DNA from 4 places in the Pseudomonas sp. NPDC090203 genome. Region 1 is predicted to be linked to each of the others. Evidence: predicted binding sites of a transcription regulator. Region 1 holds the regulator's gene; each other region holds the start of a gene.

Region 1 (5,178 bases):
ATCAGCCTATCCGCATTCAGGCCGACGACGCCCAGCTCGATGACAAGCAAGGCATCGCCACCTACACCGGTAATGTGATCATTACTCAGGGCTCGATGAAGGTCACCGGCAACAAGGTGACCATGACCCGCACCCCGCAAGGTGACATCGACGTCGTGACCTCGGTGGGCAACCTGGCCTACTTCGAGCAGTTGCAGACCGCTGGCGACCCCAAACCCGTTCAGGGCTGGGGCGTGACGATCCAGTACCATGCGCCGCAAAACCGCATCGTGCTGATCGACAAGGCCAAGGTCATCGACAAGGACAACAACGTGACCCAGGGCGAGAAGATCGTCTATGACACCGTGCGCAAGCTGGCCAGCGCTGGCCGCGCCACCGGCAGCAAGGTCACCGAAGCGCGTCCTCGCGTCGACATGGTGATCCAGCCGAAAAAGAAAACCGACCAGCAGAAGGCGCAGTAATGGCGACGCTGAAAGCCCAACACCTGGCCAAGGCCTACAAAAGCCGCCAGGTGGTACGTGACGTCAGCCTGTCCATCGACAGCGGCCAGATCGTTGGCCTGCTCGGCCCCAACGGTGCGGGCAAGACCACCTGCTTCTACATGATCGTCGGCCTGGTGCAGGCCGACCAGGGCCGCGTGCTGATCGACGAACAGGACGTCAGCCACCAGCCGATGCACGGGCGTGCCCGTGCCGGCATCGGCTACCTGCCGCAGGAAGCCTCGATCTTCCGCAAGCTGTCGGTGTCGGACAACATCATGGCGATCCTGGAAACCCGCAAGGAACTGGATCGTGCAGGACGTCGCAAGGAACTGGAAAGCCTGCTGCAGGAATTCCACATCACGCATATCCGCGACAACCTGGGCATGAGCCTGTCCGGTGGTGAGCGTCGTCGTGTCGAAATCGCCCGCGCACTGGCCACCGCACCGAAGTTCATCCTGCTCGACGAGCCATTCGCCGGTGTCGACCCGATCTCCGTGGGCGATATCAAGCAGATCATCTACCATCTCAAGGCGAAGGGTATCGGCGTTCTGATCACCGACCACAACGTGCGCGAAACCCTCGACATCTGCGAAACCGCCTACATCGTCAACGACGGGCAGCTGATTGCAGAAGGTGACGCTGAAACCATCCTGGCCAACCAGTTGGTCAAGGAAGTGTATCTCGGCCACGAGTTCCGCCTGTAAACAGGGGGCTGACAAGGGGTTGGCCGGCGACCGCTGCATGCGCCTCATCGCCAACCCCGGATTAATTGTCGCCACACCCTAGGCAAACACTTCGGTTTCAGGCATATAATTTGCTTAATTTGGCGCCCCGGCGCCCAGTAGTGGATGGCGCGGATGCGCCGGCGAATAAGGTGTTAAGCCCCTGCCATGAAACCTTCGCTAGTCTTGAGAATGGGCCAGCAGCTGACGATGACACCGCAGCTGCAACAGGCCATCCGCTTGCTCCAATTGTCCACGCTGGATCTCCAACAGGAAATCCAGGAGGCACTGGAGTCCAACCCCATGCTGGAACGCCAGGAAGAAGGCGACGACTTCGATAATGCCGACCCGATGGCCGACAACATCGAAAACAAGCCCAACGCCGACGTTCAGGAACCGACCTACCAGGAATCCGCCCCCACCGTCGACAATCTCGAAGACGGCGAGTGGAGCGAGAGCGAGCGCATCCCCAACGAACTGCCGGTCGACACCGCCTGGGAAGACATCTACCAGACCAGCGCCAGCAGCCTGCCCAGCAACGACGATGACGAGTGGGACTTCACCACCCGCACCTCGGTCGGCGAAAGCCTGCAAAGCCATCTGCTGTGGCAACTGAACCTGGCGCCGATGTCCGACACTGACCGCCTGATCGCCGTCACGCTGATCGACTGCATCAACAACCAGGGCTACCTGGACGAGTCCCTGGAAGAGCTGCTCGACGCGTTCGACCCGGAACTGGACATCGAGCTGGACGAAATCGAAGCCGTCCTGCACCGCATTCAACAGTTCGAGCCCGCCGGCATCGGCGCCCGCACCCTGAGCGAATGCCTGCTGCTGCAATTGCGCCAGTTGCCTGCCAAAACCCCGTGGCTGGCCGAAGCCCAGCGCCTGGTCAGTGACTACATCGACTTGCTGGGCAGCCGCGACTACTCGCAACTGATGCGCCGCATGAAGCTCAAGGAAGATGACCTGCGCCAGGTCATCGAACTGGTCCAGAGCCTCAACCCGCGTCCTGGCTCGCAGATCGAATCCAGCGAAGCCGAGTACGTGGTGCCCGACGTGATCGTGCGCAAGGACAACGAGCGCTGGCTGGTGGAGCTGAACCAGGAAGCCGTGCCGCGCCTGCGAGTGAACCCGCAGTACGCAGGTTTCGTGCGTCGTGCCGACACCAGCGCCGACAACACCTTCATGCGCAACCAGTTGCAGGAAGCGCGCTGGTTCATCAAGAGCCTGCAAAGCCGCAATGAAACCCTGATGAAAGTCGCGACCCAGATCGTCGAGCACCAGCGCGGCTTCCTGGAGTACGGCGACGAGGCGATGAAGCCGTTGGTCCTGCACGACATCGCCGAGGCGGTGGGCATGCACGAATCGACGATCTCGCGGGTCACCACGCAAAAGTTCATGCACACGCCTCGCGGCATTTACGAACTGAAGTACTTCTTCTCCAGCCACGTGAGCACCTCCGAGGGCGGTGAATGCTCGTCCACGGCCATTCGCGCGATCATCAAGAAACTGGTTGCCGCGGAAAATCAGAAAAAGCCGTTGAGTGACAGCAAGATCGCTGGTTTACTGGAGGCACAAGGCATCCAAGTGGCCCGTCGCACAGTCGCCAAGTATCGCGAATCCTTAGGGATAGCCCCTTCGAGCGAGCGCAAGCGACTGATGTAAAGGCAGGCTCTGTACGAAATGTTTTAAGACGTAGGTAAGGCAAGGCTGTTTTCAGCGCAGCATGACCGGGTCTCAAGACTTTTCTTACTAGAACCTAGAGGTCACGAGCCACAGCGTTCCAGTGGCAGGTACTCAGCCTGCCTCTTAATGCACTGGCAACGAAGGAGAAGCTGTATGCAAGTCAACATCAGTGGACACCAACTGGAAGTGACCAAGCCCCTGCGCGAGTACATCGAGCTGAAGCTGAAAAAGCTCGAAGGGCACTTTGACAAGATTACCAACGTGCAGGTGACGATGGCCGTCGAGAAACTCAAACAGAAGATCGAGGCCACCCTGCATATCCACGGTGGAGAGGTCGTAGCCAATGCGGAGCATGATGACATGTACGCGGCAATCGACCTGCTCACTGACAAGCTGGACAGACAACTGCTCAAACATAAGGAAAAGCAGCAAAGCATCCTCAAAGGTGCGGCCGCTCGCTGACGCTCCCCCTCCATGATCCGACTTGAAAATATCCTGACCCCTGGCCGTTCATTCGTGAACGTGCCAGGCGGCAGCAAGAAAGCAGTACTCGAAGAGATTGCCCGACGCATCGGCGAAGAAGTTCCCGAGTTCGACTGGCAAGACGTCTACGAAAGCCTACTCGCCCGTGAAAAACTGGGGTCTACCGGTTTTGGCAACGGGATCGCCATCCCCCACTGCCGATTCAAGGGCTGCCAGGCACCGGTGAGTGCCGTGCTGCACCTGCAACGACCTGTCGACTTCGACGCCATCGACGGCGCTCCGGTTGACCTGCTGTTCGTGCTGCTCGTCCCTGAAGCAGCGACCGATGCCCACCTCGAACTGCTTCGCCAGATCGCCAGCATGCTCGACCGTGCCGACGTCCGCGCAAGCCTGCGCGAGGCCAAGAGCAGCGAAGAGCTGTACAACGTCGTGCTTCGCGTACAGAACGGTCACTGAACATGCGCATGATCATCGTCAGCGGTCGCTCCGGCTCCGGCAAGAGCACGGCCCTCGATGTTCTCGAAGACAGTGGCTTCTACTGCGTCGACAACCTGCCGGCCGGCCTGCTCCCAGAGCTTGCCGAGCGGGCGCTGATCAACACGGAACTGGCAGAACCGCTACTGGCCGTCTCCATCGACGCCCGTAACCTGCCCAGTCACCTGACCCGTTTTCCGCGAATGCTCGAAGAGGTCCGCGGCCGCCACATCCGCTGCGACGTCCTGTTCCTGGATGCCGAAGAGTCGACACTGCTCAAGCGCTTCTCCGAAACCCGCCGCCGCCATCCGCTGAGCAACGCAACACGCTCGCTGGCCGAGGCCATTCGTGACGAAAAGACGCTGCTGGGGCCGATCATCGACCTGGCCGACCTGACCATCGACACCACGCACCTGAATCTCTACCAGTTGCGCGACACCCTCAAGCTGCGCCTCCTGAACAAACCCGAGCCCGGCACCGCCTTCCTGATCGAGTCGTTCGGCTTCAAGCGCGGCATGCCCGTGGATGCCGACCTGGTCTTCGATGTGCGCTGCCTGCCCAACCCCTACTGGAAGCCGGAGTTGCGCGAGCAGTCCGGCCTCGACCTGCCGGTGGCCGAGTACCTGGCCGCACAGCCGGATGTCGAAGAGATGTTCCAGGACATTTCCTCGTACCTCAACAAGTGGTTGCCGCGCTTCGCCGCCAGCAACCGCGCCTACGTCACCATTGCCATTGGCTGCACCGGCGGGCATCACCGCTCCGTCTACCTGACCGAACGCCTGGGTCAGGCCCTGCAACAATCGCTCAAGAATGTTCAGGTCCGCCACCGCGACCTAAGCTGAAAGGATCCCCAACGCGATGCCCGCTCATCAGATCACCATCATCAACAAGCTGGGCCTGCACGCCCGCGCGGCCGCCAAGTTCGTGGGCGTGGCCGGAAAATTCCCCTGCCAGATCCGCGTCGGCCGCACCCCGGAAAGCATGGTCGACGGAAAAAGCATCATGGCCGTGATGATGCTCGCCGCAGGCAAAGGCACCGAGATTCACCTGCTGACCGAAGGCGACGACGAACAAGCAGCGCTGGAAGGGCTGATCGAGTTGATCAACAACAGGTTTGATGAGGGGGAGTGATTGAGGCGCCAAGTCAGTTGGCAAAGTTCTCGATCTTGATTTGCCCCTCCGGAAAGGTCGCGACGATTTCCAACTCTCCCCCCATAGCCCGGATATAGTCGCGCAACGTACTGATGTACATATCGGTACGACGCTCCATCTTCGAGATGGCCGCCTGATTCACATGCAACGTCTTCGCGAGCGTCGCCTGGCTCAGT
Region 2 (5,178 bases), on a different contig from region 1:
TCGGCCATGTTGGCGCCGATCACGAAAAACAGGTCGGCCTTGTCAAAGTCGTCGTAGGAGCCCGGCGGGCCATCGGAGCCCAGCGACAGTTTGTAGCCACTGCCTGCGCTGGCCATGCACAGCCGCGAGTTGGACTCGATGTTGTTGGTGCCCACGAAACCCTTGGCCAGTTTATTGACCAGATACTGCGCCTCCAGCGACATCTGGCCGGACACATAGAAAGCCAGGGCATCGGGGCCATCGCGGTCGAGGATCGCGCGCAGCCGTGAACCCGTTTCGCGGATCGCGTCGGCCATGTCGCTGCGCACCGGTTCCTGATGGCGGGCATGGCGCAGCCAGGCGTCTTCCATGCGCCCGGACTCGACGAGGGCCTGGCCCGCCGTGGTGCCCTTGGTGCACAGGCGGCCGAAGTTGCTGGGGTGGGACTTGTCGCCGCTGACCTTGATCACCCGGTTATTTTCCACCTGCATGACGATGCCGCAGCCGACACCGCAATAAGGACACACGCTTCGCACATCGTTGCTGGCCATATTTCCATTTCCCGAAAACAAAAAAGACGCCCTGTTCCCCCCTCGTCGAAAACGGGGAGCACACGGCGCCTTTGTCGTGGAAATGGCAATCGGCGTTGACTGCCCATGTAGGTGGCTTTGCAAAGGGCAGGCCATTTATTGCATTTCACGGACGCTCCCGCCGGCAAGCCGTGCTGCTACGGAGAGGTGGCGCGCAGTCGGCATCACGATGGGGCGCCACAGGGGAAATCGCACCCTTTTCGTGCCTACCGAGACCACCGCTCTTGTAGGAGCGCGCTTGCCCGCGACCTGCCGCAAAGCGGCAGAAAACCCGGCAACCGCGGTGCACCTGAAACAACCGAAGTGGCTGATTTATTGCCGGTTCCCGGCAGATCGCGGGCAAGCGCGCTCCTACGCCCTGGCGGGCAGAATCACAGGCGTAGCAGCGCACTGGCACACCCATTGCTTCACTCCCCCCAAGCCCCGCCTCAAAACGCGGGCAGCCCGGGTCGGTCAACGATGATCGTCCGCCTTCAAGGCACGGGCTTACAGGTTGCGCCGACACTGTGGTCGAGTGCCAACCCCTAAAAGAACAGGCAAAGGCGCCTGGAACCCAACGGTTCCGGGCGCCTTTTTTTTGCTTCGAAAAAACCTGATTGGCCTCGGCCGGGACTCGATATGAACACCACAGTCGCCTCTGTAAAAGATCTGGAAACCCTGATCGTCGTGGGTAACGGGATGGTCGGGCATCACTGCGTCGAACAACTGATCGCCGCCGGTGCCCTTGAGCGCTATCGCATCCATGTGTTCGGCGAAGAAGATCAGCGCGCCTACGACCGCGTGCACCTGTCGGAATACTTTGGCGGCCGCGATGCCGAGTCACTGGCCCTGAGCGATGCCTCTCTCTATGAGCAACCCGGCCTGACCCTGCACCTGGGCGTGCCCGTGCTGGAAATCGACCGGGCCCGCCGCGAAGTGATTACCGCCAAGGGCGCGTTCGGCTTCGACAAACTGGTGCTGGCCACCGGCTCCTACCCGTTTGTGCCACCGATCGAAGGCGCCGAAGGCCACTCGCGCCTGGTCTATCGCACCCTGGACGACCTGGACACCATTCGCGCCGCAGCCGCCAACGCCAAGCGAGGCGTGGTGGTCGGCGGTGGCCTGTTGGGGCTGGAAGCGGCGAACGCCCTCAAGTCCCTGGGCCTGGAAGCCCATGTGGTGGAGTTCGCCCCGCGCCTGATGCCGGTGCAACTGGACGATCTGGGCGGGGCTGCGCTGAAGGCGCGCATCGAAGCCTTGGGCGTCGGCGTGCACCTGTCACGCGCCACCCAGTCGATCAGTGCAGGCCAGGAACTGCGCTACCGCATGAACTTCGCCGGGGATGAGTTCCTCGAAACCGATCTGATCGTGTTCTCCGCCGGCATCCGTCCTCAGGACGCACTCGCCCGCCAGTGCGAACTGGAGCTGGGCCCACGGGGCGGCGTTGCCATCGACGAGCACTGCCGCACCAACGACGCCGACATCTTCGCCATCGGTGAGTGCGCCGCGTGGAATGGCAGCATCTTCGGCCTCGTCGCGCCGGGCTACCAGATGGCCCGCAGCGTCGCCGCGCAGTTGTGCGACCTGGACGCCGAACCCTTCTTCGGCGCCGACATGTCGACCAAACTCAAGCTGCTCGGCGTGGATGTCGGTTCCATCGGCGATGCCCACGGCGCCCTGACCGGTGCGCGCAGCTATCGCTATATCGACGAAGCCACCTCGACCTACCGCCGCCTGGTGGTGTCCGCCGATGGCAAGCAGGTGCTGGGCGCGGTACTGGTCGGCGACAACAGTTACTACGACACCCTGCTGCAATACGCGCAGAACGGCATCAAGCTGCCGGCCGATCCGTCGAGCCTGATCCTGCCGCAAAGCGAAGGCGCACCGACCCTGGGCGCAGACGCGCTGCCCGCCACGGCGACCATCTGTTCCTGCCACAACGTCAGCAAGGCTTCGATCTGCTCGGCCATCGACGGCGGCTGCACCGACCTTGCCGGGCTTAAGGCCTGCACCAAGGCGGCCACCGGTTGCGGCGGCTGTTCGGCCTTGCTCAAGAGTGTGTTCGAGCACGAACTGATCGCCCGTGGCGTGGCGGTGGACAAGAGCCTGTGCGAGCACTTCGCGTTCACTCGCCAGGAGCTTTACGCCTTCGCCCGTGTCGAGAACATCGAGAGTTTCGAGCGGATGCTGGCGCTCCACGGCAAGGGTCATGTCGGTTGCGACATCTGCAAACCGGTGGTCGGGTCGATCCTTGCGTCCTGCTGGAACAAGCCGATCATGGACCCTACGCTGGTGCCGCTGCAGGACACCAACGACACCTTCATGGCCAACATGCAGAAGAACGGCACCTACTCAGTGGTGCCGCGCATTCCGGCGGGGGAAATCACCCCGGACGGCCTGATTGCCATTGGCGCGGTGGCGAAGAAATACGACCTGTACACCAAGATCACCGGCGGCCAGCGCATCGACCTGTTCGGTGCGCAATTGCATGAGCTGCCGGACATCTGGGCCGAACTGATCGCCGCCGGTTTCGAGACCGGCCACGCCTATGGCAAATCGACGCGCACGGTGAAATCCTGCGTCGGCAGTACCTGGTGTCGTTATGGCGTGCAGGACAGTGTGCAGATGGCACTGACCATCGAGGATCGCTACAAAGGCCTGCGCTCGCCACACAAGCTCAAGTTCGCGGTGTCCGGTTGCACCCGCGAATGCGCCGAGGCCCAGAGCAAGGATATCGGCGTGATCGCCACCGAGAACGGCTGGAACCTGTATGTGTGCGGCAACGGCGGCATGCGCCCGCGCCACGCCGAGCTGTTCGCCACGGACCTGGACGACGCCACGCTGATTCGCTACATCGACCGCGTGCTGATGTTCTACATCCGCACCGCCGACAAACTTCAGCGCACCTCGGTATGGCGCGAATCCCTGGAAGGCGGCCTGGATTACCTCAAGGCCGTGGTGATCGACGACAGCCTGGGCCTGGCAGCCGAACTCGAGGAGCAGATGCAACTGGTGGTCGACCGCTACGAATGCGAATGGGCCAATGCACTCAAGAGCCCGGAAAAGCTCAAGCGCTTCCGCACCTTCGTCAACGACAAGAGCGCCGACCCGGACATTCATTTCGTCAAGGAACGTAGCCAGCGCCGTCCGGCACGGGCCAATGAACTCAACCTTATCCCTGTTGCGGAGACCGTACGATGAGCCAGGCCAATGCACTGCTGAACAACACCGCCCAGACCCACGCCTGGCGCGCCGTGTGCACCCGCGAGGATCTGGTCCTCAATTCCGGCGTCGTGGCGCTGGTGGGCACTGCCCAGGTGGCGTTGTTTTGGGTGGCTTCGACCAGCGGCACACCGAGGTTGTTTGCCGTGGACAACCGCGACCCGGTGTCCGGGGTCAACGTGATCGGCCGCGGCCTGATCGGCAGCCTGGCGGGCGACCTGGTGATTGCTTCGCCACTCTATAAACAGCATTACCGTCTCGAAGACGGCACCTGCCTTGAAGACGCCGCCCTGCACCTGCGCACCTGGCCGGTTCGCACCGTGGGGGATGTGGTGGAAATCGATGTGAGCTGAGTTGCCTCGCCCCGTAGCAGCACGGCTTGCCGGCGGGGGCGGCCTCGAGATCGCCCCCGCCGGCAAGCCGGACTGCTACGGGTGGGTGTACAACCAAAGATCTTGATCTTGATCTTGATCTTGATCTTGATCTTCTTACGCGATAGTGCAGGCGCCGCAGAACGCGACGTTAAGGCGCCAGGCCGAGCGTAGGCGTCGTGTAGGGGGATGAGCGGCAGGGAAGCCGCGAAAGCCGTGCGGGCCATGGATGGCCCATCACGGCGTGCCCCCGGAACGACGCCGGAGGGAGGGAACCGAGACGAAGTCGCGGCCCAGCCTGTCGCAAATGGCTTTGGTTACTTTCCCCGAAAGGAAAGTGACCCGCCGTAAGGGCGGAAAGCCGAATCAGCGTCACCCTCGCCAACGGATATGCTCCCCTAATGCTAAACCACCGTGACGCGCGCATTCGGGACATATCCATTGTCGTGTTGGCTGGACTTATGGGTTTCGCCCCTTACGGGCGACCTACTTTCTTTCGGGAAAGTAGGCAAACCATTTGCTCCTGGCTGGGGTCCTCCTTCGTCGGACTTCCCTCGACTCCGGCGCCGTTCCGGGGGCACGCTGTGATGGGCCATCCATGGCCCGCACAGCTTTCGCGGCTTCCTGCCGCTCATCCCCCTCCACGACACCTGCGCTCGGCCTGGCGCCTTGACGTCGCGTTCGGCGGTGTCTGCACCATCGCGCACAAAGATCAAAAGCAAAATCACAATCAAAAGCACCCCACCGCCCCGTAGCAGCACGGCTTGCCGGCGGGAGCGATCTTGCGGACGCCCCCGCCGGCAAGCCGTGCTGCTACGGGAATCATCGCCAGGAATAAACGGGCAAAAAAAACGGGCAACCGAAGTTGCCCCAAATGCCTTGCGTGCTCTTGTCGAGGGAGACTCAGTCCTTGCCGCGCTTGTGCGAGTCTCTCCATATGAACAGCGCCAGAGCCGCGAAAAAGCTCAGCATCAACATGACCGTGATAACCCCGGCCAGCACTGCATGATCGAGAAACATGAACGCCCCTCCTGCTG
Region 3 (5,178 bases), on a different contig from region 1:
ACCGTGGTGGTGGCGCCGAGCCTTCCGCCGATGCCCGAAGTGCATGCGCTGGACCTGAGTGCGCTGCTGCTCATCGCCCAGCAGATCATCATCGGCGCGGCGCTGGGTCTGTCCCTGCAACTGTTTTTCCAGGCCTTCGTGATCGCCGGCCAGATCGTCGCGATCCAGATGGGCATGGGTTTCGCGTCCATGGTCGACCCGGTCAACGGTGTGTCGGTGGCGGTGATCGGACAGTTCTTCACCATGCTGGTGACGCTGCTGTTCCTGGCCATGAACGGTCATCTGGTGGTGTTCGAAGTCCTGATCGAAAGCTTCACCACGCTGCCGGTGGGCGAGGGGCTGATGGTCGCCAATTTCTGGGGGCTGGTGCTGCGCCTGGGCTGGGTGCTGGGGGCTGCGCTCATCCTGGTGTTGCCGGCGATCACTGCGCTGCTGGTGATCAACATTGCCATGGGCGTAATGACCCGGGCGGCGCCGCAGCTGAACATCTTCTCTATCGGCTTCCCCTTGACCCTGGTGCTGGGCATGGGGATTCTGTGGATCTCCCTGGGCGACATTCTCAATCAGTACCAACCGCTGGCGGTCGACGCCTTGCAGTTGCTCAAGGAAATGGTCAGGGCGCGCTGAGATGGCAGAGAGCGAGAGCGGTCAGGACAAGACAGAAGACCCCACGGACAAGCGCAAGAAAGACGCGCGAGAAAAGGGCGAGATCGCCCGGTCCAAGGAGCTCAACACCGTCATCATCATGATCGTCGGCGCCGCCGGTTTGCTGGCGTTCGGCGGCTCGATGGCAGAAATGATGATGCAGCTGATGCGCGACAACTTCACCATCTCCCGGGATGCGCTGATGGACGAGCGCAGCATGAGCCTGATGTTGATGGTCTCAGGCAAGGCAGCGCTGCAGTCGGTCACTCCGTTGTTGGTGGCCCTGACCCTGGCGGCGTTGATCGGGCCGATTTCCCTGGGTGGCTGGCTGTTCGCGGCAGGCTCGCTGGCCCCCAAGTTCAGCCGGCTCAATCCTCTGGCGGGGCTCAAGCGCATGGTCTCGCCCAAGGCGCTGATCGAACTGCTCAAGTCCCTGGCCAAGTTTTTCATCGTGTTGATCGTGGCCATCATGGTCCTGTCCAAGGACAAGAACGATCTGCTGGCCATTGCCCATGAACCCCTTGAACTGGCGGTGGCGCACAGTCTGCAACTGGTCGGCTGGAGTACCTTGTGGATGGCCTTCGGGCTGTTGATCATCGCTGCGGTGGACGTGCCGGTGCAGCTGTGGGAAGCCCACAAGAAGCTGCTGATGACCAAGCAGGAAGTGCGCGACGAGCACAAGGACAGCGAAGGGCGGCCAGAGGTCAAGCAGCGGATTCGCCAGTTGCAGCGCGAGATGTCGCAGCGACGGATGATGGCGGCGATCCCCGAAGCCGACGTCATCATCACCAACCCGACCCACTACGCCGTGGCGCTCAAATACGACTCCGAGAAGGGCGGCGCGCCGGTGCTGCTGGCCAAAGGCAGCGACTTCATCGCCCTGAAGATCCGCGAGATCGGGGCGCAGCATCAGATCCTGCTGCTCGAATCGCCGGCGCTGGCGCGTTCGATCTACTACAGCACCGAGCTTGAGCAGGAAATTCCGGCGGGGCTGTACTTGGCGGTGGCGCAGGTGCTGGCCTACGTGTACCAGATCCGCCAGTTCCACGCAGGCCGCGGCAAGCGTCCACCGCCGTTGAACGAGGATCTGCCGATTCCGCCGGATTTGCGGCGGGATTCTTAGGTTTGGTTTGAGTTGATGCTTTTTGGGTTGGCTTTGGATCGCCACATTGAAGCCCTTCGGGCGCGGTCGCGGGCAAGCGCGCTCCTACATTTTTTGCAACGTGCCGCATTCGGATGGACCGAGCGCATAGCCTTTGGCGCTGGCCAGAAAAACCTGACCCGTACGCCAAGGCTACCAACGCGGTCCATCAGGCCATGGCACGTTGCAACAAATGTAGGAGCGCGCTTGCCCGCGATAGGCCCGAAGGGCATCCATGTATCAATGTGCCGCCAGACAAATATGTCGACCCCAACACAATTCTGTATAGTGGCACTCTGACATTTTTCTCGCTTTCCCAGAGTTGGACAGAATTTTGCAATACCTGCGTTACAGCGCCTCTGGCGTCAAAAGTTTGATTTAACGCGCAGGTAGATAATCGGTGGATCGCTCTCAAATACTCACAAACGCACGCTCCGGACTGATCGGCCTGGGTCGTGGTCAGTTGGGTGTGCCGTTGTTGTTGCTGGTCATGCTGGCAATGATGATGTTGCCGATGCCGCCGTTCCTGCTGGACGTGTTCTTCACGTTCAACATCGCCTTGTCGATCGTCGTGCTGCTGGTCTGCGTCTACGCCCTGCGGCCGCTGGATTTTTCGGTGTTCCCCACCATCCTGCTGATCGCGACCTTGCTGCGCCTGGCGCTCAACGTGGCGTCCACTCGTGTGGTCATGCTCCACGGCCAGGACGGCCACGCCGCCGCCGGTAAGGTGATCCAGGCCTTCGGTGAGGTGGTGATCGGCGGTAACTACGTGGTCGGTATCGTGGTGTTCGCGATCCTGATGATCATCAACTTCGTGGTCGTGACCAAGGGTGCCGGTCGTATCTCCGAGGTGAGCGCGCGCTTCACCCTCGATGCGATGCCCGGCAAACAGATGGCCATCGACGCCGACCTCAACGCCGGCCTGATCGACCAGCCCGAAGCCAAGCGCCGTCGTCTGGAAGTCGCCCAGGAAGCCGAGTTCTACGGCTCCATGGACGGTGCCAGCAAGTTCGTGCGCGGTGACGCCATCGCCGGCCTCCTGATCCTGTTCATCAACCTCATCGGCGGCATGCTGGTGGGTATCCTGCAACACAACATGACTTTTGCCGACGCCGGCAAAGTGTACGCACTGTTAACCATTGGTGACGGTTTGGTGGCGCAACTGCCATCGCTGCTGCTCTCGACCGCTGCCGCGATCATGGTGACCCGCGCCTCGGGCTCCGAAGAAATGGGCAAGCTGGTCGGCCGCCAGATGTTCACCTCGCACAAGGCGCTGGCCGTCTCGGCAGGCATCATGATCGTCATGGGCCTGGTGCCGGGCATGCCGCACTTCTCGTTCATCAGCCTGGGCTTGGTGGCGGCGGGCGGTGCGTACCTGCTGTGGAAGAAACAGAACATGGTCAAGCTCGCGGCGATCCAGGAGGTCAAGCGTCAGCAGGACCTGCTGCCTTCGCCAACCCGCGCGCAGGAATCCAAGGAGCTGGGCTGGGACGACGTGACGCCGATCGACATGATCGGCCTGGAAGTGGGCTACCGCCTGATTCCGCTGGTGGACCGCAACCAGGGTGGTCAGTTGCTGGCGCGGATCAAGGGCGTGCGTAAGAAGTTGTCGCAGGAGTTGGGCTTTCTGATGCCAACCGTACACATTCGCGACAACCTGGACCTTGCGCCGAGCGCGTATCGTCTGACGCTGATGGGCGTGACCCTGGCCGAAGCCGAGATTTATCCGGATCGCGAGCTGGCGATCAACCCGGGTCAGGTATTTGGCAGCCTCAACGGCATCAATGCCAAAGACCCGGCGTTTGGCCTCGAGGCCGTCTGGATCGAAATCAGCCAGCGCGCCCAGGCGCAATCGCTGGGTTATACGGTGGTGGACGCCAGTACGGTAGTGGCCACTCACCTGAACCAGATTCTCTACAAACACTCACATGAATTGATCGGTCACGAAGAAGTCCAGCAATTGATGACGTTGCTGGCCAAAAGCTCGCCCAAACTGGCCGAGGAGCTGGTCCCTGGCGTGCTGTCGCTGTCGGCTTTGCTCAAGGTGCTGCAGGCGCTGCTGGCCGAGCAGGTTCCGGTGCGCGACATCCGCAGCATTGCCGAAGCCATCGCCAACAATGCCGCCCGGAGTCAAGATACCGCCGCGCTGGTGGCCGCCGTACGGGTCGGATTGTCCCGCGCAATCGTGCAAAGCATTGTCGGCATTGAGCCGGAGCTGCCTGTTATCACCCTGGAGCCAAGGTTGGAACAGATATTGCTCAATAGTCTGCAGAAGGCAGGTCAGGGTCAGGAAGAAGGCGTTCTGCTCGAACCGAGTATGGCTGAGAAACTTCAGCGCTCGTTGATCGAAGCGGCGCAGCGTCAGGAGATGCAGGGTCAGCCGGTAATTTTGTTGGTCGCAGGTCCGGTTCGCGCCATGTTGTCCCGCTTTGGACGCCTGGCGGTTCCGAACATGCATGTTTTGGCTTATCAGGAAATTCCTGACAATAAGCAAGTCACCATCGTAGCGACTGTCGGGCCGAACGGCTGAGGTAGTGAGTCATGCAAGTTAAGCGTTTTTTCGCCGCCGATATGCGTCAAGCCATGAAACTGGTTCGTGATGAGCTGGGCGCTGAAGCCGCCATCATCGGCAACCGGCGGATTGCCGGTGGCGTCGAGCTGACAGCCGCGCTGGACTACAAACTGTCTGCGCTGGCCCCGCGTGTGCCCAACGTCGAGCTCGAGGACGAGCTGCGCAAGACTCAGTCGCGCATCGTGACCGCACAGGCGGAGCTGACCAGCCGCAGCGAACTGGACACCGTCGCCAATCGCCAGCTGTTCGCAGGCATCGCCATGGACGACAGCAACAAGCAGATCGAGCCGACCCTGGACGAGCCGTTCCGCCCATCGATCCATGCCGCGATCGCGGCTGATCGTGCAGAGCGTGCCGAGCGTGCGGCGGCCGAGCCTGGCATCAGCCAGCGCGCCTACGAGTCGATGCGTTCGGAATTGAACGGCCTGCGTGAACTGCTGGAAGTCCAGCTCGGTTCGCTGGCCTGGAATCAACTGCAAGGCAGCCGCCCGCAACAGGCCAACCTGTGGCGTCGCCTGCAACGTGTTGGCCTGTCCGGCCCGCTGTCCCGTGACCTGCTGAACATGGTCCCGGACGTCGACGACCAGCCCCACGCCTGGCGCATGTTGCTGGCGCACCTGGCGCGCATGATCGTCACGCCCGACGTCGAGCCGCTCGAAGAGGGCGGGGTGATTGCCATGGTCGGACCTGCCGGAATGGGCAAGACCACCACACTGGCAAAACTTGCGGCGCGATATGTGTTGAAATACGGCGCGCAAAATATCGCGCTGGTGAGCATGGACAGCTTCCGTATCGGTGCCCAGGAGCAACTCAAGACGCT
Region 4 (5,178 bases), on a different contig from region 1:
CGTCCGTCTTGCACGGTTGAGCCAGACGTTTCTGCGCCAGCGAGATGCGCATCATGTGAAAAGGTTGATTGGGCGTGCGCTCGACCACCCGCCCAAACTCGTCGACGATTTCGATGGACAACTGGTGGGTGCCGCGGTCGATGTTGGTCATCGGGAACACCGGGCTGCGTCCCTGCTCGCTGAAGGTATTGCCGTCCAGCAAGAGGCGATAGGTATGGCGTGATTGCAGTTCGGGATCGTTGGTGACGGTCACGATCAGGTTGCCCTGGATGTCCCGGATGGTGCTGTCCGGTTCCGGGGCGAGAATGCGCAGCAACTGGTAACGAAACAGCGGCCCGGGTTGCGGTTTGCTGCTGGCTGCCTGGCGAGGGGCCTTGGGGGCAGCCTTGATCTGGTTGCTGGGGGCGATATCGACCTTCTTCGCGCCACGGTGGGGCTGGTCGGTGTAGACCCTGTTCCCCTCGGCATCGACGTAGGTGTACACATCGGCCACGGCCAGTTGGCAGCAGAGCATCAGCAGGCAGGCGAGGACTGTTCCGAATCGCTTCACATCAAGGCTTGCCGACATGGACCCGCTGCACTGTCAGGTTGATGGTCTGGCTTTGCTGGATCGCCTGGTTGCCTTGGAGTACTGCCACCGAGAGGCTGTGTTCGCCACGGTCGATTTCCATCACCTGCATGCGCGGCACGTTGGTCGGCTGGCCGTAAGGCTTGCCGTCGATGATCAGTTGCAGCAGATGGCCCTGTTGCAGGCGCGGCTGAATCGCCACGCCAACGGTGAAGTTGCCGTTGTTGGCCCGAAGCGCCTCCTCGGTGGGCAGGTCGGTCAAGGCGAGCACCTGATAGGCCGCTGTGTTCTGCGGTGCCTGGCCCTGTGGCGCAGGCGCACCGGACGGGGCCGGGGGCGTGTTGGTGGGCACGCTGTTGAGCGGCGGCAGATCCACCGTCTGGGCCTTGATGCCATCGGGCGGCTGATTGGTGTACGCCGTGTTGCCGTTGGCGTCGGTGTACTTGTAGATCTGCGCGACGGCGGGCAAGGCTAAAAACAGCAGCAAAAGGGCAAGGCTTTGACGCATGACTGCTCCAGTACCACGATCAGGAGAACGACTGGTTGTGCCGCGCACGTACGACGCGCGGCACAGGCGCCAGCATAGAGCAAAGCGTGGCCATCGTGTCATTCGCGGCGAGCCTGGGCTCAGGCTTTTCCGGGGGCACTGCACAGGGTAGCCGTGGCGGTCTGCATTGCGGTCACGATGATCGGGTCTGATGTGTGACGGTGTATTTCCGCCTGTACCCAGTCCGGGCAGGCGGCGTCATGTTGCCAGGGCAGGAAGGCTGCGTACTTCTGCATCATCACCGGTTGCAGGGTGTCGAGACGGGCGCGAATACCTTGAAAGGCGCTGGCGGCGGGCTCGGCGGGAACCTGCGCGGTCGCGTGCCACTGGGCGATGCGGGCGTACTGCACCTGCTTGTTGGCTTCGATTTGCGCGGTCATGAAGCGACGTACATCGTCCTTGGCCAAACCGTAGGCCGTGGCCTGATTTTCGGCATTGAGGATCACCTGCTGCTCGCGCTCGCTGTCCTGCACCGCCTTGCCGCTGTACCACTTGCTCAGCGCGACATCGTTGGCCACTTCCGCCCGCTGGCCCAGGGCATCGATCAGGGGGCGCAGCGCTGCAGGCGCGGGGGACGTCGCCGTGGCGCAGCCTGAGATCAGGACCAGGGTCGTGAGGATGTAGGCGATGGGCTTGAACATGTCGGGGTCCTTCTTGAGGGGGAAAGCGCGTCGTGCCGTGCTGGCGATTATCCCCTGATCATTCGGTGAGTGTGCGATATCAGGATATTGCCCTTGATAGCGCGTTTTATGCTGCGGACAAAATCGCGGGCATAAAAAAGGCCTCCCGAAGGAGGCCTCTTTCAAATCACGCGGCTTGCGCCAGCGTCACCGGATCAGCAGCTGTAGTACAGCTCGTATTCCAGTGGGTGTACGAAGGTACGTACCTTGATTTCTTCTTCCGATTTCAGAGCGATGTAGGCATCGATGAAGTCGTCGCTGAAAACGCCGCCCTTGGTCAGGAACGCACGGCCTTTGTCCAGCTCTTCCAGGGCTTCTTTCAGGCTGCCGCAAACTTGTGGGATCTCTTTGGCCTCTTCAGGCGGCAGGTCGTACAGGTTCTTGTCAGCAGCATCGCCTGGGTGGATCTTGTTCTGGATACCGTCCAGGCCGGCCATCAGCAGAGCTGCGAAAGCCAGGTATGGGTTGGCAGCCGGATCCGGGAAGCGAGCTTCGATACGACGGCCACGTGGGCTGGAGACGTAAGGAATGCGGATCGAGGCGGAACGGTTGCGAGCCGAGTAGGCCAGCATCACTGGAGCTTCGAAACCTGGGACCAGACGCTTGTAGGAGTTGGTCGACGGGTTGGTGAAGCCGTTCAGTGCCTTACCGTGCTTGATGATACCGCCGATGAAGTACAGAGCGGTGTCGGACAGGCCGGCATAGCCTTCGCCAGCGAAGGTGTTCTTGCCATCTTTGGCGATGGACATGTGAACGTGCATACCCGACCCGTTGTCGCCGTACAGAGGCTTAGGCATGAAGGTAGCGGTGCGGCCGTAAGCGTCGGCAACGTTGTGTACAACGTACTTCAGGGTCTGAACTTCGTCAGCCTTCTTCACCAGGGTGTTGAAGCGGGTGCCGATTTCGTTCTGGCCAGCGGTTGCCACTTCGTGGTGGTGAACTTCGACGACCTGGCCCATTTCTTCCAGGGCGTTGCACATTGCGGTGCGGATTTCGTGGTCGTGGTCGAACGGAGGAACAGGGAAGTAACCACCCTTGACGCCAGGACGGTGGCCTTTGTTGCCGCCTTCGACGTCCTGGTCGGACATCCAGGAGCCTTGTTCGGAGAAGATCTTGAACATGGAGCCGGAGATGTCGGACTTGAACTTCACTTCGTCGAAGATGAAGAATTCTGGCTCTGGGCCTGCGAATACGGTGTCACCGATGCCGGTGGTCTTCAGGTACTCTTCGGCGCGGTGAGCGATGGCGCGTGGGTCGCGGTCGTAACCTTGCATGGTCGAAGGTTCGATGATGTCGCAAACCAGGATCAGGGTCGGCTCTTCGGTGAACGGGTCCAGAACGGCGGTTTCGTCGTCTGGCAGCAGGATCATGTCGGAGGCTTCGATGCCTTTCCAGCCGGAGATGGACGAACCGTCGAACATTTTGCCGACTTCAAAGAAGTCATCTTCCAGCGCATCGCGAGCAGGCATGGTCACGTGGTGCTGAGTACCTTTGGTGTCCGTGAAGCGCAGATCAATCCACTTAACGTCATGATCTTTGATGAGTTGAACCGACTTCGACATGTTGTCCTCCGGGGTGGATTAGGGCGGGTAGTTGTGGGCCCTTAAATTTGGGTGATGCCGGGCGCGAATAGTCGGCCAAGGCAACCTGCCTCACAAGGGAGCAATTTGCATGCCAGTGCCCCGTCATGGGTTTTTCCGCGAAAACCACCTGTTTTAGGGCGTTAAACGTCGCAATTGTGAAAATCAATGCACCTTATTGGTGCTCATGGATTGTATACAGTGCCATTTTGGTGCGCTGATGATTGGCTGTGAGATAGTTGGTCAAACCTTGAGCAATTTCCGCTATAATCCGCGCCCCCCTTTTTCGACCGGCACCTCGCGCGCTGTTTTCATGAAACTAATCGTTAAAGTTTTCCCGGAAATCACCATCAAAAGCCGGCCTGTACGCAAGCGCTTCATCAAGCAGCTGGCCAAGAACATCCGCACCGTGCTCCGTGATCTGGACCCGGCGCTGGTGGTCGATGGCGTGTGGGACAACCTCGAGGTCGAAACCAGGGTCGAGGACGCGAAAATTTTGCACGAAATGACCGAGCGCCTGAGCTGCATGCCCGGCATCGCGCATTTCCTGCAGGTCGATCAGTACCCGCTGGGCGACATGGACGACATCTATGAGAAGTGCAAACTGCACTTCGGCGATGCCCTGCCCGGCAAGATTTTCTCGGTACGCTGCAAGCGCGGCGGCCACCATGACTTCAGCTCCATGGACGTCGAGCGCTACGTGGGCAGCAAGCTGCGTCGCGAGTGCGGTGCGGCCGGCATCTCCCTCAAGGACCCCGAGGTCGAGGTGCGGATCGAAGTCCGCGACCAGCGCCTGTACGTGATCCACAGCCAGCACAACAGCATCGGCGGTTACCCGCTGGGCTCGCTGGAGCAGACCCTGGTACTGATGTCCGGCGGTTTCGACTCCACGGTAGCGGCTTACCACGTGATGCGCCGCGGCCTGATGAGCCATTTCTGCTTCTTCAACCTGGGCGGCAGGGCCCATGAGCTGGGCGTGATGGAAGTCGCGCACTTCATCTGGAAGAAGTACGGCAGTTCCCAGCGCGTGCTGTTCGTCAGCGTACCGTTCGAGGAAGTTCTGGGAGAAATTCTCGGAAAAGTCGATAACAGTCATATGGGCGTAGTATTGAAGCGTATGATGTTGCGCGCTGCGACCAATATTGCCGACCGGCTGGAAATCGACGCGCTGGTCACCGGCGAGGCGATTTCCCAGGTGTCCAGCCAGACGCTGCCCAACCTGTCGGTCATCGATTGCGTGACGGAAAAGCTGGTCTTGCGCCCGCTGATCGCCAGTCACAAGCAGGACATCATCGATGAGGCCGATCAGATCGGCACCGGCGCTTTTGCCCGCCACATGCCTGAATACTGCGGCGTGATTTCGGTGAACCCGAAAACGGCAGCCAAGCGCCACCGCGTCGAGCATGAAGAAAAAGAGTTCGACATGGCCGTGCTCGAGCGTGCGCTCGAAAACGCCCGTCTGGTGCCCATCGACCGCGTGATCGAGGAATTGGGCCAGGACGTCCAGGTCGAGGAAGTCAGCCAGGCCCTGGCCGGACAAGTGGTCATCGACATCCGTCACCCGGATGAAGCCGAAGACCGCCCGCTGGAGCTGGCAGGCATCGAAGTACAAACGCTGCCGTTCTTTGCATTGAACAGCCGTTTCAAGGAACTGGATGACACGCGCCAGTACCTGCTCTATTGCGACAAAGGCGTCATGAGTCGCCTGCATGCTCACCATCTGCTCAGTGAGGGGCATGCCAATGTGCGCGTTTATCGACCGAGCTAAGTGCCCGGGGCTGTTTGCCTGTGGCTTGCGTCACC

Evidence for each region. The regulator sigma-54, encoded in region 1, starts transcription at its own class of promoters, with help from an activator protein. The targets are predictions, from matches to a motif close to ANTGGCATNNANNTTGCTNT.
Region 2: the regulator sigma-54 is predicted to act here: its motif matches at 959-978, upstream of nirB (nitrite reductase large subunit NirB).
Region 3: the regulator sigma-54 is predicted to act here: its motif matches at 2,082-2,101, upstream of flhA (flagellar biosynthesis protein FlhA).
Region 4: the regulator sigma-54 is predicted to act here: its motif matches at 3,455-3,474, upstream of glnA (glutamate--ammonia ligase).

Annotation. Positions count from the first base shown of each region.
Region 1 covers NZ_JBIVCV010000007.1:222,790-227,967, forward strand. The annotation lists gene lptA (lipopolysaccharide transport periplasmic protein LptA) at 1-461, shown strand, start outside; gene lptB (LPS export ABC transporter ATP-binding protein) at 461-1,186, shown strand; gene ACIPO9_RS14510 (RNA polymerase factor sigma-54) at 1,373-2,872, shown strand; gene hpf (ribosome hibernation-promoting factor, HPF/YfiA family) at 3,047-3,355, shown strand; gene ptsN (PTS IIA-like nitrogen regulatory protein PtsN) at 3,368-3,832, shown strand; gene rapZ (RNase adapter RapZ) at 3,835-4,692, shown strand; gene ACIPO9_RS14530 (HPr family phosphocarrier protein) at 4,709-4,981, shown strand; gene ACIPO9_RS14535 (XRE family transcriptional regulator) at 4,995-5,178, opposite strand, start outside.
Region 2 covers NZ_JBIVCV010000009.1:4,072-9,249, reverse strand. The annotation lists gene ACIPO9_RS16580 (molybdopterin-dependent oxidoreductase) at 1-530, opposite strand, end outside; gene nirB (nitrite reductase large subunit NirB) at 1,188-3,749, shown strand; gene nirD (nitrite reductase small subunit NirD) at 3,746-4,123, shown strand; gene ccoM (cytochrome c oxidase subunit CcoM) at 5,045-5,161, opposite strand.
Region 3 covers NZ_JBIVCV010000006.1:298,586-303,763, reverse strand. The annotation lists gene fliR (flagellar biosynthetic protein FliR) at 1-627, shown strand, start outside; gene flhB (flagellar biosynthesis protein FlhB) at 629-1,768, shown strand; gene flhA (flagellar biosynthesis protein FlhA) at 2,187-4,316, shown strand; gene flhF (flagellar biosynthesis protein FlhF) at 4,328-5,178, shown strand, end outside.
Region 4 covers NZ_JBIVCV010000017.1:125,043-130,220, forward strand. The annotation lists gene ACIPO9_RS24635 (DUF4124 domain-containing protein) at 1-568, opposite strand, end outside; gene ACIPO9_RS24640 (DUF4124 domain-containing protein) at 552-1,076, opposite strand; gene ACIPO9_RS24645 (chorismate mutase) at 1,196-1,756, opposite strand; gene glnA (glutamate--ammonia ligase) at 1,951-3,357, opposite strand; gene thiI (tRNA uracil 4-sulfurtransferase ThiI) at 3,689-5,143, shown strand.